4 regions of the Mediterraneibacter flintii genome follow, and region 2 is predicted to be linked to each of the others. Evidence: a T-box and tRNA genes for the amino acid it is inferred to sense, from the RefSeq annotation. Region 2 holds a T-box; the other regions hold tRNA genes.

Region 1 (4,218 bases), 1.3 Mb from region 2:
AGGATTAGGAAAGAGGAAAAGGTGCTTGCTTTTTCCGCGGAGTTCAAGTATACTGAAATCAATATTTCTTGACGGATTTCAGTAAAAAAGAAAAGGAGAATACATAAATGAAACGCTCGAACAAGATACTCTTCGCCTCTGCCCTGGCAATTGGCATAATGGGCGCGCAGACTGTAGCGGCTTTCGCAGCGCCGTATACGGAAGAAGGGGCAGGCGAACAGGTTGGCCTGTCTACAGAACAGTTTCAGAACACTGGGGGGGGCGAAACTAAGAATACAGAAAATTCGGGCGTAGATGACGAGAATTGGGATTTGGATTTGGAATTTTCTGACGGCTCGGGTGTGCGGATAGCGCCTTCTGACGAAATAGAAGGCATATGGGATATGGAAATTACGTTAAAAGACGCGGACACAGAACTGGCCGTACCGGAAACCATTATGCTGTACCGTCTGAATGAAGAAACAGGGGAACTGGTGGAGGACATGAATGCGTACCGTCCGGGAGGGACTGTCTATATACCACTGTTGGACTGGGATGTAAAAAGCGGTACAGATTACGGAAGGGTTTGGAAAATGATGAATCTGTTTGACATATTCGCTCAGGAAGCGGCAGAGCAGTTGAACGGAGTGCCATCTTCCCGCGAGGTTTCGTTTGAGATAGTAAGCGGAAAAGAGCAGGTGGAAAGTATTTCCTACGTAGTGGACGAGAGGCTTGAAGAATACGGAATCGGCTGTGTGAAGATAGAACTGGCGGAGGATCCCGTTTTCTTTGATGAAGCGCTCTCATTTGGGATACGTGTGGAACAGTTGAACAGAAATACCATTTTTGGCGGAACAAATGCAGATAGCCTGCCGCCGCAATATGCTCCGCTGGCAGATGGCCTGTTGGCGCAGTATCTTCCGGAAGTGCTGAGCTGCCTTACGGATATGGCGAAAGAAGAAGGGGTGCCGGGAGCAGAGTGGTTAGGAGAAGAGTCTGTACAGGAAGCGGTGATAGAAGGGCGGATATTCCTGACGAATCCGGTAATTTTAAAAACTGACTCTCCGGTTACCCTCGAGGGCGCAGGATACGGGATAAAGGGTATGGAACAGGGGCAGAGCTATGCAAAAGACAGTGTGATTCGTGTGGAGGCAGAAGGTTCGGGCTTGGACAATGACGCACCGGGCGAAGGTGCTGTCCGTTACCTTCCGGCCAGATGGGAGATTACAAAGGATACGGCTGGGATAAGGAACGGGTTCTGGCAGGAGGACGGTCCTTTTACGATAGAGGAGACAACAGAAGGACTTGAGCCAGGGGAGTATGTGCTCACCGTAGAATTTGACTATCAGATTTATGAGGAGTCTGACGGAGGCTGGACAACTGCGCAGACGATAGAAAAGAAGACTGCTTTTGCGGTAGAAGGCGCTCCAGATGAAACAAATCCACAGGAGAGTGGCAATGACGGCGGCGGAGACGCACAGAAAGAGACTCTGGTGCAGACCGCTGATTCTATAAAGGACAAGGAAACAAAAAAATCCCCGCATACAGGGGATGAGAATAGTATGTGGAGTATATTGCTCTATGGCGGACTGTTATGTATTGCAGGAACCGGAATTATAAGAGTTAAATCACATAGGCAAAAGGCATGACGAATGTGCAAGAGGGAATGATAATCACAGATACAAAAGAGAAAACAGCGGGGCAGCGAAGTCTAATGACGAGTTAAGGAATTTTTATATTGCTATTTGTACAAAAAATCCTAATTCTTTAAAAAAGAATTAGGATTTTTAATATCTACTATAAAAAGCATATCACTTTATTGATGAAATGCGGAAGAAGAGACTTGAACTCTCACAGGATTAACTCCCACTAGAACCTGAATCTAGCGCGTCTGCCATTCCGCCACTTCCGCCCGACAGAAAATATCTTATCATAATCGAACTATTTTGTAAACCCCTAAATTTAATTTTTAACATAGTTTTTCAGCCATAGAAAATGAAAGAAGTTCTGTATGTATTATGCTATAATAAAAACATTCCAAATAAGATAGATGAAGTACAATATTTCTAAATGATATACATGTGATAAGGAGGCATTTATGAAATGGAAATCAGACAATTGAATATGCAGAATGAAAAAGAAATTATGGAGATAATAAAAGATGCGTTTGCAGTTGATCCCTGGTATGATAATTGGGATGATGAAGAAATATTTCATCTTTATATTTTGGACGTAATAGGGAACGTAAATTCTTTGGCATTGGGACTGTATGAAGGGAATGAATTAGTAGGAGTGTCATTAGGCAGGTTGAAACATTGGTTTAATGGAACAGAATACTGTATAGATGATTTTTGTATTCGCTCCTCCTGCCAGGGAAAAGGTGCGGGTTCCTTATTTTTAAAAATGTTAAGAGCATATGGCAGAAAAAAGAACTATAAGAAAATAACCTTGCGTACGAAAAGGACAGCTTCGGCATATGAGTTTTATAAGAAAAACGGTTTCAGAGAGATAGAAGAAGATGTATTTTTCAGTATGGAATGTAATATATAAATTTAAGCTGGCGAAAGTGTAAGCGAGGGAGTGTGTTGCAAAAGTGAGGAATTCCGGCGAAGCCCTGACGAACGTTGCAATACACTCCCTCTTGCGCGGATCGTTTTCGTCAATTAACTTTATAATTTTTTCTCTTGACATTTATTATTTATGGTTTTAAAATGTTGTATGTCAAACAGTTTGATTTCGTACAGTTTGATATACAACAAAATAAGCGAAAAATGCGATCTGCTGAACTAGGAGAAGAAATGAAGAAAAAATATGTGGGTATGGAGATAAGAGCCCTGGATAATTTAATCAAAAGGTTTATTGACAACAGTATAAATAAGGAACGTCTCGTTCAAGTGACTGGATCTAATGGATGGATTATTGGCTATCTGTGGGAAAATAGAGAGAAGGACATCTATCAAAAAGATCTGGAATCAGAATTTCATGTGACCCGTTCTACGGCGTCTAAGGTTGTAAACCTGATGGTTGAAAAAGGGCTGATTGTCCGCGAAAATGTGCATACAGATGCACGATTGAAGAAGCTGGTATTGACAGAAAAAGCAATAAAGATGGCAGAGGAGATGGAGGAAGGACACGAACGGATTGAAAGACAGATAATTAAAGGATTTTCGAAAGAAGAACTGAAACAATTTTATTCTTACTTGGAAAGGCTGAAGAAAAATGTAGAACAGGAGGAGCAGCTATGGTAAAAATTTTATCCAGGAGTATACGAGAATATAAAAAAGAATCCATTCAAGCGCCGATTCTGGTTGCACTGGAAGTGGTAATGGAAGTAGTTATTCCGCTTCTGATGGCAAATTTGATTGATTATGGAATTGAAAAAGGGGATATGGGATATATATGGAAGATGGGACTGGCGCTTTTAGTGGCAGCTTTTTTATCCCTCTTTTTTGGAGTCGGGGCTGGAAAGGCAGCAGCATACGCTTCAGCAGGATTTGCGAAAAACCTAAGAAAAGATATGTACTATAATGTGCAGAATTTTTCGTTTTCAAATATTGATAAATTTTCTACATCTAGTCTTGTGACAAGACTGACTACAGATGTGACAAATGTGCAGATGGCATATCAGATGATTATCCGAATGGCGATACGTTCTCCATTTATGCTGGTATTTTCTTTGTTTTGTGCCTTTAAGGTAGACGCGCAGCTTTCTTTAATATTCGTAGGATGTATTCCAATTCTTGGTATCGGACTGTATGTAATTATGACACGTGTGCATCCGATTTTTAAAAGGGTATTTAAAACATATGATAAGCTGAACAATGTTGTACAGGAGAATCTGAGAGGGATTCGGGTTGTCAAATCATTTGTGAGAGAAGATTACGAACGGGAGAAATTTGGAAGTATTTCTGCACAGATATATAAAGATTTTTCTAAAGCAGAAAAAATGCTTGCATTTAATATGCCTCTTATGCAGTTCTGTATGTATGTCTGTCTGATTCTGCTGTCTTGGTTTGGCGCGAAGGCGATTGTATCAAGCGGCGGAAATCCAAACACTGGTTTAAGTACAGGAGAATTGATGAGTCTGATTACGTACACAATGCAGATTTTAATGAGCTTGATGATGCTTTCTATGGTATTTGTTATGATTGTTATGTCCAAAGCATCGGCAGAAAGAATTGCGGAGGTGCTGACAGAAGAAAGTGATTTGAAAAATGGCAGCAATCCAGTAATGGAGGT
Region 2 (4,218 bases):
TCGGCAAAATGAGGCGCAAACGGGGAAAGAAGCACTGCGATCGTCTCTAATGTCTCTTTGTCGATACCGCCTTCTTTTTTCGCCATCTCTATAAACTTGTTGTTGTATTCCATAAATCCAGAAATAACTGTATTCAGGCTGAAATTCTCCAGTCGGCCTGTAATGTCCGCCACCATCCTGTGACGCTGCTTGATCATCTCTTTCGTTGCCTTCACATCATTCTCCAGGCTGTCCATCAACAGATTCCAAAGACGTTTCAAGAAACGGTTTACTCCGTCAATTCCTCTGTCGTCCCACTCTGCGTCTAACTCCGGCGGCCCTACAAACAACTCATACATACGCAGGGAATCACACCCATAGTCATTTACCAGATCGTCTGGGGAAACTACATTTCCCTTTGACTTACTCATCTTGATTCCATTCTTGCCTGTTATCATGCCTTGGTTAAACAGCTTCTGGAACGGCTCGTCAAAATCAATCACACCGATATCGCACAAAAATTTCGTATAGAATCTGGAATACAGAAGGTGAAGAACGGCATGCTCTACACCGCCGATATACATGTCTACCGGAAGCATTTCGTCAGCCTTTTCTCTCGAAACCAGTTCTTTATCATTGTGATTGTCCACATAGCGCAGGAAATACCAGGAGGAACCTGCCCACTGCGGCATGGTATTCGTCTCTCTTTTCGCAGGCTTGCCGCACACCGGACACTTACAGTTGACCCATTCCTCGATTCCGGCAAGTGGAGATTCCCCTGTCCCTGTCGGCTCATAAGATTCTACATCCGGCAGGCGAAGCGGCAACTCTTCCTCTGGTACCGGAACCGCCCCACAGTCAGGGCAGTGTACAATCGGAATCGGCTCTCCCCAGTAGCGCTGGCGTGAAAATACCCAATCACGCAGCTTATAGTTCACTGTCGCCTTTCCGATCCCCTTTTCTTCAATTATGTGAGGCGCTTCTTTTTTCAGCACAGAAGACTCCATGCCATTCCACTCTCCGGAATGAATCATCGTACCTGAAGCCTCTGTATAAGCCTCCGTCATGTTCTCAATTTCTTTTCCGTCCTTTGCGATAACCTGGATAATCGGAATATCAAATTTCTTTGCAAATTCAAAGTCACGATCATCATGTGCAGGAACACACATAATCGCCCCTGTTCCATAATCTGCAAGTACATAGTCAGAGAGCCAGATTGGCGTCTTTGCTCCGTTTAGCGGATTTATCGCATAGCTTCCTGTAAACACTCCCGTCTTTTCCTTATCCTGCATACGGTCTACATTGGATTTCATGGAAGCATCATAGATATATTTATCCACTGCTTCTTTCGTCTCAGGGGTAGCAAGAGACGCTGCCAGTTCATGTTCCGGCGCAAGAACCATAAAGGTAGCACCGTAGAGTGTATCCGGTCTTGTAGTGTATACTGTAATCTTTTCTTCTCTGCCTTCTACCGGAAAGTCTACCTCTGCACCGTAGGATTTTCCAATCCAGTCCGTCTGCATTTTCTTTACCTTCTCCGGCCAGTCCAGCTTGTCCAGATCATTTAAGAGGCGTTCTGCGTATTTCGTAATACGAAGCATCCACTGGCGCAGGTTTTTCTTCGTCACTTCCGCACCGCACCGTTCACATTTGCCGTTGACAACCTCCTCGTTTGCCAGGCCCGTCTTGCAGGAAGGACACCAGTTAATCGGGAACTCTTTCTCATAAGCAAGCCCTTCCTTGAACATTTTTACAAAAATCCACTGTGTCCACTTATAAAATGCAGGATCTGTCGTATTCACTTCCATATCCCAGTCATAGAGCGCCGCAATCTGGTTAATCTGCTCTTTGATATGGCTTACATTGTCCGCTGTGGATTTCGCCGGATGCACGCCCATTTTAATCGCATAGTTTTCGGCTGGAAGCCCAAACGCATCCCACCCCATTGGATGTACAATATAATACCCTTGCTGCAGCTTATAGCGGCTCCACACATCGGAAATCACATACCCTCTCCAATGTCCTACATGAAGTCCGTTTCCTGACGGATAGGGGAACATGTCCAGACAATAATATTTTTCTTTCTTATTTCCATTCTCATCTGTTTTTGGATTGACTGGATTTTCCTGCCATTTCTCACGCCATTTTTTCTCAACAGCCTTGTGATTATAGACTATTTTCTGTGCCATATGTCTTTCTACCTCCAATTTGATTTTCACATGCTTTTTTGTTTTGACTCAAACTATAAAAAGCCTTCCATCCCTCTTAAGAGACGAAAAGGCTTTTTTCCGTGGTACCACTCTTATTCATTTATCACAGGTTCCATGATAAATGCACTCATTTCTTCTGTAACGGGAAGCTCCGCCCCTGCCTATTTCTCATACGCCATTGACAATACCAATTACATACCGCATTCAGCAGGAGAACTCCGAGGTGAGTTGGGAGTGCCTGTCTCCTGCCTCACACCTGCCGGCAGGTCTCTGATAAAACAGTACGCTCTTACTATTCCTCTTCACTGTTTTTACAATATTCTTTCTCATTATAAGTAGTATGTTAAAATAAGTCAAGTAATTTTCTACGGTTACTTCTTTTCTGTAATTTTCTACGGTTACTTCTTTTCTGTTATTTTTCCTTTAATCTGGAAAAATAATCCCTGGATTCTTTCACTACAACACCGCTTAACGCAAGCAGAGCAATTAAGTTCGGGAATGCCATCAACGCATTGAAAATATCTGCGATATTCCAGACAGCCGCCACTGTCATATAAGGTCCAATAAATACTGCAAGAATATACAACCAGCGGTACGTCTTGACTGCTTTTTTATTTCTATTAAACATATACTCAATACAGCGTTCCCCATAATAGTTCCACCCTAAAATTGTAGTAAATGCAAAAAATACAAGGCACAGCATCAGGCAAAAGGAGGCAACTGCAGGCGGGAACGGCAGTCCTTTTTCAAATGCCGCCATTGTAATCGCCACGCCTTCTAACTCTGGATTCATCCAGGTACCGGCAATTACAATGGAAAGTCCTGTCATTGTACAGATGATAATCGTATCAATAAATGTTCCTGTCATAGAAACTAATCCCTGGCGCGCCGGCTCTTTTGTCATAGCCGCTGCCGCCGCAATCGGAGCGCTTCCAAGACCAGACTCATTAGAAAAAATACCTCTGGCAATTCCCTTCTGCATTGCTACAATCATACTTCCCATTGCTCCACCCGCCAGCGCACTTCCTGTAAATGCAGATTTTACAATAGACACAATTGCTTCCGGCACAAGTGAAATATTGGTAATAATGATTAACAGTGCCAGAGCTACATAGAGTACTGCCATAAACGGAACCACTATCTCCGATACTTTTGCAATTCTCTTAATTCCACCAATTACAACCAAACCTACGCATACTGTGAGAATGATACAGGTAATTACAGTCGCCCAGGAATATTCCTTTCCGAACAACTCAACCGCATAAACCGTCTGTGGGTCAAAAAAGTCCTTTACAGCAGATGCAATACTGTTGACCTGTGTAAAAGTACCAATTCCAAAAAGACCTACACCGGCGCCAAAAAAAGCAAAAATCATGGCAAGCCACTTCCACTTTTTCCCCATGCCATTTTCAATATAATAAAACGGGCCGCCAAGTACATGACCGTCTTTGTCAATCGTCCTGTATTTAATCGCCAATAGCCCTTCCGCATATTTCGTCGCCATTCCGAAAAATGCCGCCACGACCATCCAGAACAGCGCTCCCGGTCCTCCCGCTGCAATCGCAGTTGCAACTCCTGTAATATTTCCGGTTCCGATCGTTGCGGACAATGCTGTACAAAGCGCCCCAAAGCTGGTCACTTCTCCATGTCCGCCTTCTTCATTTTTTACCATGAATTTCAGGGCCTTTTTAAGATGTCTGATCTGCAGAAGCCCTAATCGAACTGTAAGATAGAATCCTGTTGTCAGAATTAGAATGATTAACGGCAACCCCCATATTCTGTCGTCAATCCACGTGATTACTGCGTCAATTTGTGCAAACATTTTTTCTTCCTCCATCCTTTTGCCTGAGAGATTAACAGTCTGTTCAGACTGCGTACACCTTCGGCGCTCTTTTTAAGAGACTCTCCTGAGTTTATTCTTTTGTGCTTTAACACACCATAGTAAAGGATAGCACTCTGTCAAAAGGATTGCAAGTATTTTTTGTCGCTGTACGTCTTTGCCTGGCAAATCACTTTCCAAATGTCCACA
Region 3 (4,218 bases), 750 kb from region 2:
CTGGGTGGCACCGCAGGAGTTTTTAGACGAATAAAGCTCTTGTCCCTGCAATGTAAAAAGTTGTATGGGACAGGGGCTTTTTATTATTGTATAGGAAACTTCGTTTCCTATACAATAAAACCCTCAGAGGGAGGCACACTGCGTGCAAGTGGAAAATGGCTGCTGACACAGACGCGCTTCGGCGCACAAAGTGTATAAGCCCCTCAAGAGTGAGGGGCAGAGGAGTTGAAATGGGCTTGTCCACTCTGTTCTGAGAAAATATGCCGCAGTCCCAGAGAGTGTGCCGGATAGAATTTCGGCAGTAAGAAAGGAGAAGAAAAATGAGCGAGAAAAAAATCCCTTACAAAATCTATCTGGAAGAAAGTGAGATGCCCAAGGAATGGTATAATGTTCGGGCAGATATGAAAAATAAACCGGCTCCGCTTTTAAATCCAGGAACATTAAAACCAATGACGGAAGAAGAATTATCCGGCGTATTCTGTAAAGAACTGGTAAAACAAGAGCTGGATAATGACAACCGGTATATTGAGATCCCAGAGAAAATTCGAGATTTCTATAAAATGTACCGTCCGGCTCCGCTGGTGAGAGCGTATTGTCTGGAAGAGAAGCTGCAGACTCCGGCAAAGATTTATTATAAATTCGAGGGAAACAATACAAGTGGGAGCCATAAGCTTAACTCTGCGATTGCTCAGGCGTATTATGCAAAAGAGCAGGGATTAAAGGGAGTGACAACGGAGACGGGAGCAGGGCAGTGGGGAACCGCGCTGTCTATGGCGTGTTCTTATCTCGAGTTGGACTGCAAAGTCTATATGGTGAAATGCTCTTATGAGCAAAAACCATTCCGTCGGGAAGTGATGCGGACTTATGGTGCAAGTGTGACACCGTCTCCATCTGAAACGACAGAGGTGGGAAGAAAGATCCTTGCTGAGCATCCTGGAACGACAGGAAGTCTTGGATGTGCAATTTCTGAGGCGGTGGAGGTAGCTACCCATACGCCAGGGTATCGGTATGTGTTGGGAAGTGTGTTAAATCAGGTATTGCTTCACCAATCTGTGATTGGCGTAGAGACGAAGATAGCTATGGATAAATATGGAATCAAGCCAGACGTCATCATTGGATGTGCGGGAGGAGGTTCTAATCTGGGCGGACTGATTTCACCATTTATGGGAGAGAAACTTAGGGGAGAGGCAGATTACCAGTTTATTGCTGTAGAACCAGCGTCCTGCCCAAGCTTTACAAGAGGTGTCTATGCGTATGACTTCTGCGATACCGGAATGGTTTGCCCGCTGGCGAAAATGTATACACTGGGAAGCGGCTTTATTCCGTCTGCAAATCATGCGGGAGGTCTGCGCTATCATGGTATGAGTTCCGTTCTTTCCCAGTTGTACGCGGATGGATATATGGAAGCGCGTTCTGTTGAGCAGACAGCAGTATTTACTGCGGCAGAGCAGTTTGCGAGAGTGGAAGGAATTCTTCCTGCACCGGAGAGCAGCCATGCGATCAAGGTTGCCATTGATGAGGCAATGAAATGCAAGGAGACAGGAGAGGAAAAGACTATTCTCTTTGGTCTGACAGGTACAGGGTATTTCGACATGGTAGCATATGAGAAATTCCATAATGGCGAGATGACAGACTATGTACCTACAGATGCCGATTTACAGGTGGGATTCAATGGGATTCCTAAATTTACGGGAAATATGGAATAAGGAAAACGTGTATTAAGACAAAATAAATCAAGGATATAACTAAGAGACAGGGGCTATTTTTGGCCTCTGTCTTTTTGTCTATGGTTAAATACTCGTGATAAAGAAAAAAGAAAGAACAAAGTGGGCTTGTCCACTTTGCGCGCCGCCGCAATACCGCAAAGCGATAAAATTTCCTTATTGCGGCGTGCATATACTGCCCGAAGGGGTTTTATATCATAGGTCAGTCTGAAGGACTTTCCTATGATATAAAAAACGGGAAATTTTGTTCTGCACAAAATTTCCCGTTTATATGATACATGCGGAAGATGGGACTTGAACCCACACAAGCGCAATGCTTACAAGATCCTTAGTCTTGCTCGTCTGCCAGTTCCGACACTTCCGCATTTTGGCATGTATGATAATATCCACACGCCACGAATAATATAATACCTGTTATCGGATTAAATGTCAATCACTTTTTTGAGTTTTTTTAAATATCCTGATACGCATATAAACGTATCCATATACATTGTATCAGGATAGCAGAAGTCATCAGAATCTATAAAATACAAATATAGAATAATATAAGGATGTGAAACGGTGGAAAACAGAGTAAGAGAACTTAGGAAAGAAAGAGGACTTACCCAGATGGGATTAGGTTCTAGAATCAATGTGTCACAACAGGTTATCAGCGGTATCGAACGTGGGAAAAAATCTATGGCAGCGGATATTTTAGTTCAGCTGGCGCGTTTCTTTCATGTTTCTGCAGATTACATACTGAAAATTTCAGATACGAGAATGACGGTAGAATACCAGATTGAATTTAGAAAGTTTCCCAATAAGTATATGGAAATGTATAGAATATACGATCTGCTGAATCAGGAGAACAGAAAGCTAATTTATGAACTGATGACAAAGCTTGAAAAAGGACAGGACAATTAGAATAGGATCTGTAATATAGCATTATGCAGATAAGGTCAAAAGAAATGGGGTGTACAAGGAGAAAGTCTCCTTGTACATTGCAATTAGGAAAGCGTTTTGATTACTCTTGCCGGAACTCCGGCGAGGAGAACGTTATCACCAAAAGATTTTGTGACAACAGAACCAGAGGCTACAACGACATTTTTCCCAAGTGTCACACCAGGATTGATGACGCTATGGCCTCCGATCCAGCAATTCTCACCGAGTTTGATAGTACGCCCATATTCCTGACCGGTAAGCCTTTCATCAGAGTCTAGAGGATGATTGACTGTATAGATGCCTACTTGCGGGCCTATTTTTACATGATCCCCAATGATAACCTTTCCGACATCGGCAATAACACAATTGTAATTTATAAATACATGATTTCCTACATAGATATTTCTTCCGTAATCACATTGAAATATAGATTTTATATTGACATCTTCTCCCATATGTCCCAGCAGCTTTTTTAATGTATCGTACCGTTTTTGCTTTTGACTGTTGTCGAGCTGGTTCAACTCAAAGATAACATGGTTGCAAAAAACTCTCATTTCCTTTAGCTCAGGAGCAGACGGAGAAATGAGTTCACCCTGCAGCATTCTTTCGTATTCGTTCATAAATGTTCTCCTTTAGTGAAATACTTACTATATGTACACTATGGCTTATTATACTCTATAGGAGAAGAAATTTACAAGCAGTGAAAGGAACTTGGCTGCCAAAGCTGACCGTTTATTTGAGAAGCTGTTTTCTGCCGACTAATTCATCCAAAGTTATATTATAAATATCAGCCATCTGAATTAGAATAAAAATATTTGGGATGCTGATTCCACGTTCGTATGCGGAGATAGTTTGTCTTTGTATACTTAATTTTTCGGCAAGATCAGACTGATTCATATTATGCTGTATACGGAGTTCTTTTAATTGGTTTCCCAACGTATTAGATAACATTATTCATCACCAGATTTATTGTAACATTGGATATATGGATAAAATAGAAATACATCATATTGGAGTATACATAAACCTTATAATTGGATAGCACTGCGGCTGGTATCCGATACAATAATAAGTAGATTATTAAAGGGTGTGAACACAGTGGATAACCGGGTAAAAGAGCTCCGAAAAGAACGAAGGCTAAAGCAAGAAGAGTTAGCCGCTAAAATCAATGTCTCACAGCAGACTATCAGTAGAATTGAAAACGGTGAAAATTCTCTGCCGGCAGATATTTTGATACAACTATCCCGTTTTTTTCATGTATCTATCGATTATATTCTGAAGATGTCGGATAAAAGGCTTACAGAGGAATACTGGATTGAATTTCAACAATTTACAGAAAATCATATAGATATATGCAGGATGTACAGTGCTCTGAATAAGAGAAAGCAGAATCTAATTCACGGGCTGCTAAAAGAAATGTATGAGGATGAAAAAGCATAAAGAGAAAAGGAAAGTAAACTGTACCCTAATAGTAAGACACAGAAAAAGAGATTGTGTTGAACTATTAGGGTACTTTTGTCATATTTGAAAAAAATAGAGGAAGTGCATATGGGACGGAAAAGGGGAATCACGG
Region 4 (4,218 bases), 310 kb from region 2:
AGCCGTACAATCTGTTCTCCCAGACGGCTGCCGTACATTTTCAGCTCTTCTGCCTCCACTTTGATTCCTGCGCGCTCCATATCATACAGAGTAAATAACAGCGGCATTTCAATCTCTTCAAAAAGCCTGTACATTCCTGTATCGTTTAGCTTTTTTGACATCGGCTCCACTGCCTTTAAACACGTATATGCCTCATAACAAGCCTTGATGGACTCCTCTGTGTTTTCATCTATCATCAAATGCAACTGTTCTCTGGCTATATCTTCATACGTATAATCATTTTTTAAAGGATTCAAAAGATATGCTGCTATGACAGCATCAAAGCAGCGTTCTCTTACAATACCTGGAAGTAATGTAAGGTAACGCTTTATATCACACATCACAAACAGTCCGGCATGTGCTGCGACCTCGGAAAGTCTGCTAAACAGATACTCCATGTCTGTATGCATATCGCAGGGAATCGAATATATCTGCTCTTTTCCAAAAGCAAGCGCTATCCGCCCGTATCCTGAAGGATGCGAAAATAACGGAAGCACATTTCCTGCATCCTTTGAGATTGCCGCCCCCACTATATCCGCTTGACATGCCTTTTCAAATATCGCATCTATCGCCTTCTTATCCGTCACTTCTTTAAAATATTTTTCCACCTCATTTGCCGAAGCCTCTACATCAAAACGGCCGAGCAGATTTTTAAACTGAAGACGCTGAAAATACTCATAGGCTTCCTTTGTAAAAATATTCCCATGCTTTGCCGCCTCCAAATCAAACACAATTTCTGCGTGTGTATTGATAGTGGCAAGTACTTTACTTAATTTTGCCTGTTCCCAGTACTCTGCCAAATTCTTTCCTGCCCGCGGCGGCTTTAGCTCTTCTGCATGTTCATGCGCATTTTCTATATTTTTATACTCCTGGATAATTTTTGTCGCAGTCTTCTCTCCAATCCCGGGCACGCCTGGAATATTGTCAGATGTATCTCCCATCAGTGCCTTTACATCAATGAATTCTTCTGGAGTCACCCCATATTTTTCCAGCACATCAGCAGCATAGTAGTCCTCTATCTCCGTCTTACCCTGCTTTGTCTTTGGAATTCGGATTTTCACATGCTCTGTTGCCAGCTGCAGTGTATCCCTGTCCCCTGAAATAATAGATACATCCAGACCTTTCGCCTCACAGTCAACTGAAATCGTTCCAAGAAGATCATCTGCCTCAAGTCCCGCCTGTTCAATCGTCGCAATCTGCATTGCCTGAAGCACTTCTTTTATCACAGGTACCTGCTGGCGCAGCTCTTCCGCCATCGGCTTTCTCGTTCCTTTGTACTGTTCGTACATTTCATGTCGAAAAGTCGGCGCGTGCACGTCAAAGGTGACCGTAAGATACTGCGGATTTTCCTCATCTAGTATTTTAAAAAGAATATTTAAGAAACCATAGATCGCGTTCGTATGCAGTCCTTCTGCATTTGTCAGATCGGGAAGCCCGTAAAAAGCCCTGTTTAAGATACTATGACCGTCTATCAGTACGATTTTTTCTCTCATTATCCATCTCCATTGTGTCTTTTCATAGAATTTGTGCCTTTAAACCACACACACTGTATATTTTTCCAGATACTATTCGGTAAAAAGCACTACGAGACAAGTATACACTAAAATCCCGCTTTTTAAAAGGCTCTTTTTATGTTATGATAGCGGTGGTGTAAGGTAAAAAGAAAGGAGTTTACAAAAGACATGACTACAACTGGAATTATATTTGATGTAGACGGTACTCTGTGGGATTCTACCGATACAGTAGCAAAAGCCTGGACAGACGCAATACAGCAGCATACACATTTGAATCTGGAAATCAACGGTGCTGTTTTAAAAAATCTGTTTGGAAAAACAATGAGTGAAATTGCCGCCGCGCTTTTCCCTTCTTTGCCGGAGAAGGACAGGCTCTCCATTCTAGATATATGTTATGAATACGAAAACCGGCTTTTAAAGACACAGCCAGGCAGGCTCTATGACAAGGTATATGAAACACTTTCTATTCTTTCCAAAAAATATCCCCTTTTCATTGTCAGCAACTGTCAGTGCGGATATATTGAGCTGTTGTTGGAGACAACGAAAATTACGCCTTTTATAACAGATACGCTCTGTTTTGGCCAGACACAGACTCCCAAAAGCCAGACCATCTTAACCTTGATGGAGCGCAACCATTTAAAAAATGCCGTATATATCGGGGATACCCAAGGGGATTACGACGCTTGTAAGGCGGCCGGCATCCCTTTCATCTATGCCGATTACGGATTTGGCGAAGTAAAAAACGCGCCTGTAAGTATCCATACGTTTTCCGAGCTGGTCACACTGCTTCCAGACTTTTTTTAACATCTGCGAGACAGGCAGGTATCTCTTCTGTCTGTCCCTTTTCTTATCTATCTCATCAATTTCATGCTATCTCCTGAAAAAGAAAAACCTTTGAAAATACTGTATTTACAACATTTCCAAAGGTTTATTCAATGCGGATGGTGGGACTTGAACCCACACGTAGTCACCTACGCAAGATTTTGAGTCTTGTGCGTCTGCCATTCCGCCACATCCGCATAATCGGCTTCCACCGGAAGCCGAAATTAATTATAGCACAGCTATATCTATAATGCAAGCTCTATTTTAAAAGCTTTTTCCCTATCTCAAAGCAATCAAAAGTTGCAAAATAATCTTTCGGTGTCTCAGCACGACGGATCAATTTTGTACTTCCATCCTCTTTTAAAAGTACCTCTGCGGATTTCAGTTTGCCATTATAATTATATCCCATTGAAAATCCATGTGCTCCTGTATCGTGAATCACCAGATAATCTCCTATATCAATCTTTGGCAGCATCCGGTCAATTGCAAATTTATCATTATTTTCACACAAGGAACCCGTAATATCATATTTGTGATCCTGGGGAAGATTTTCTTTTCCTATCACTGTAATATGATGATATGCCCCATACATGGCAGGACGCATCAAATTCACCGCACATGCATCTACTCCGATATAATCCTTATGTGTATGTTTTTCATGGATTGCCTTCGTAACTAAGCATCCGTATGGCCCCATCATAAATCTTCCAAGCTCTGTATAAATCGCCACATCCCCCATGCCTGCCGGAACCAGTATTTCCTCATATACACGCCGTACGCCTTCTCCGATCACCCGAATGTCATTCGGCTCCTGATCTGGACGATAGGGAATGCCAATTCCTCCTGAGAGATTGATAAACTTTATATGCACTCCCGTCTCTTTTTGAAGCTTCACTGCCTGCTCAAACAAAACCTTTGCAAGCATTGGATAGTATTCATTTGTCACTGTATTGCTGGCCAGAAACGCATGAAGCCCAAATTCCTTTGCTCCTTTTTCTTTCAGAATCTTATAGGCTGTAAAAAGCTGTTCTGTCGTCATTCCATATTTTGCGTCTCCTGGATTGTCCATAATGTCATTACTGATTTTAAACAAACCACCTGGATTATAACGACAGCTGATTGTCTCTGGAATATGCCCGATTGCCTTCTCCAAAAACTCAATATGTGTAATATCGTCCAGATTGATAATCGCTCCTAACTTATCCGCCAACTGAAAATCAGCTTCCGGAGTGTCATTTGAAGAAAACATAATCTCTTCTCCTCTGATCCCAATTGCATCCGAAAGCATTAACTCTGTGTAGGAAGAACAGTCGCATCCACATCCATATTCCTTCAAAATATCTATCAAGAATGGATTCGGTGTCGCTTTCACCGCAAAATACTCTCTATAGCCTGGATTCCAAGAAAATGCTTCTTTCAGCGCTTCCACATTTCTGCGAATTTCCTTCTCATCATAAAGATGAAATGGCGTTGGATACTCCTGTGTTATTTTATCTAATTGTTCTTTTGTTACAAACGGTTCTTTTTTCATTTTATCTTTCCTCCATGTATTGTAATTAATTGGATTTCATTTGCCAATGCATCTTTAAACAGCTTCACAAAATTTTTCTGTCCGGAATACAGACATGTATTCTGGCTTCCTGTTCCGTATTCACCAGATATAACATATGCAGAATCTACAATCATTCCTATCTGGCTTCCTTTTTCATCTGTGACATAGACCTCAACACCCTCAAGCATTGTAGGACTGTCTGTTATAACTACAACCCTCTGCCCTTTTTTTACAAGCATCTCTAACTCTTTTCTCAAACTTTCCAGACATTCTCCCGTACAAGACAAATAC

What was found. The T-box of region 2 lies ahead of leuS (leucine--tRNA ligase). A T-box ahead of a tRNA ligase gene usually reads a tRNA of that ligase, here a tRNA-Leu.
Region 1: it has a tRNA-Leu gene. The T-box ahead of leuS (leucine--tRNA ligase) is inferred to sense a tRNA for this amino acid. The anticodon was not compared.
Region 3: it has a tRNA-Leu gene. The T-box ahead of leuS (leucine--tRNA ligase) is inferred to sense a tRNA for this amino acid. The anticodon was not compared.
Region 4: it has a tRNA-Leu gene. The T-box ahead of leuS (leucine--tRNA ligase) is inferred to sense a tRNA for this amino acid. The anticodon was not compared.

The regions. Positions count from the first base shown of each region.
Region 1 is NZ_AP031405.1:1,199,260-1,203,477, forward strand. It holds gene ACZ5C4_RS05735 (NAD(P)-dependent oxidoreductase) at 1-8, shown strand, start outside; gene ACZ5C4_RS05740 (hypothetical protein) at 108-1,628, shown strand; tRNA gene ACZ5C4_RS05745 (tRNA-Leu) at 1,808-1,891, opposite strand; gene ACZ5C4_RS05750 (GNAT family N-acetyltransferase) at 2,083-2,529, shown strand; gene ACZ5C4_RS05755 (MarR family winged helix-turn-helix transcriptional regulator) at 2,778-3,227, shown strand; gene ACZ5C4_RS05760 (ABC transporter ATP-binding protein) at 3,221-4,218, shown strand, end outside.
Region 2 is NZ_AP031405.1:2,519,407-2,523,624, forward strand. It holds gene leuS (leucine--tRNA ligase) at 1-2,168, opposite strand, end outside; T-box leader at 2,245-2,504, opposite strand; gene ACZ5C4_RS11970 (alanine/glycine:cation symporter family protein) at 2,602-4,011, opposite strand; glycine riboswitch at 4,013-4,109, opposite strand.
Region 3 is NZ_AP031405.1:1,769,296-1,773,513, forward strand. It holds gene ACZ5C4_RS08325 (TrpB-like pyridoxal phosphate-dependent enzyme) at 321-1,706, shown strand; tRNA gene ACZ5C4_RS08330 (tRNA-Leu) at 2,004-2,088, opposite strand; gene ACZ5C4_RS08335 (helix-turn-helix domain-containing protein) at 2,286-2,627, shown strand; gene ACZ5C4_RS08340 (sugar O-acetyltransferase) at 2,711-3,265, opposite strand; gene ACZ5C4_RS08345 (helix-turn-helix transcriptional regulator) at 3,378-3,596, opposite strand; gene ACZ5C4_RS08350 (helix-turn-helix domain-containing protein) at 3,744-4,085, shown strand.
Region 4 is NZ_AP031405.1:2,205,918-2,210,135, forward strand. It holds gene polA (DNA polymerase I) at 1-1,532, opposite strand, end outside; gene ACZ5C4_RS10430 (HAD family hydrolase) at 1,722-2,357, shown strand; tRNA gene ACZ5C4_RS10435 (tRNA-Leu) at 2,490-2,572, opposite strand; gene ACZ5C4_RS10440 (diaminopimelate decarboxylase) at 2,635-3,906, opposite strand; gene ACZ5C4_RS10445 (TrmB family transcriptional regulator) at 3,903-4,218, opposite strand, start outside.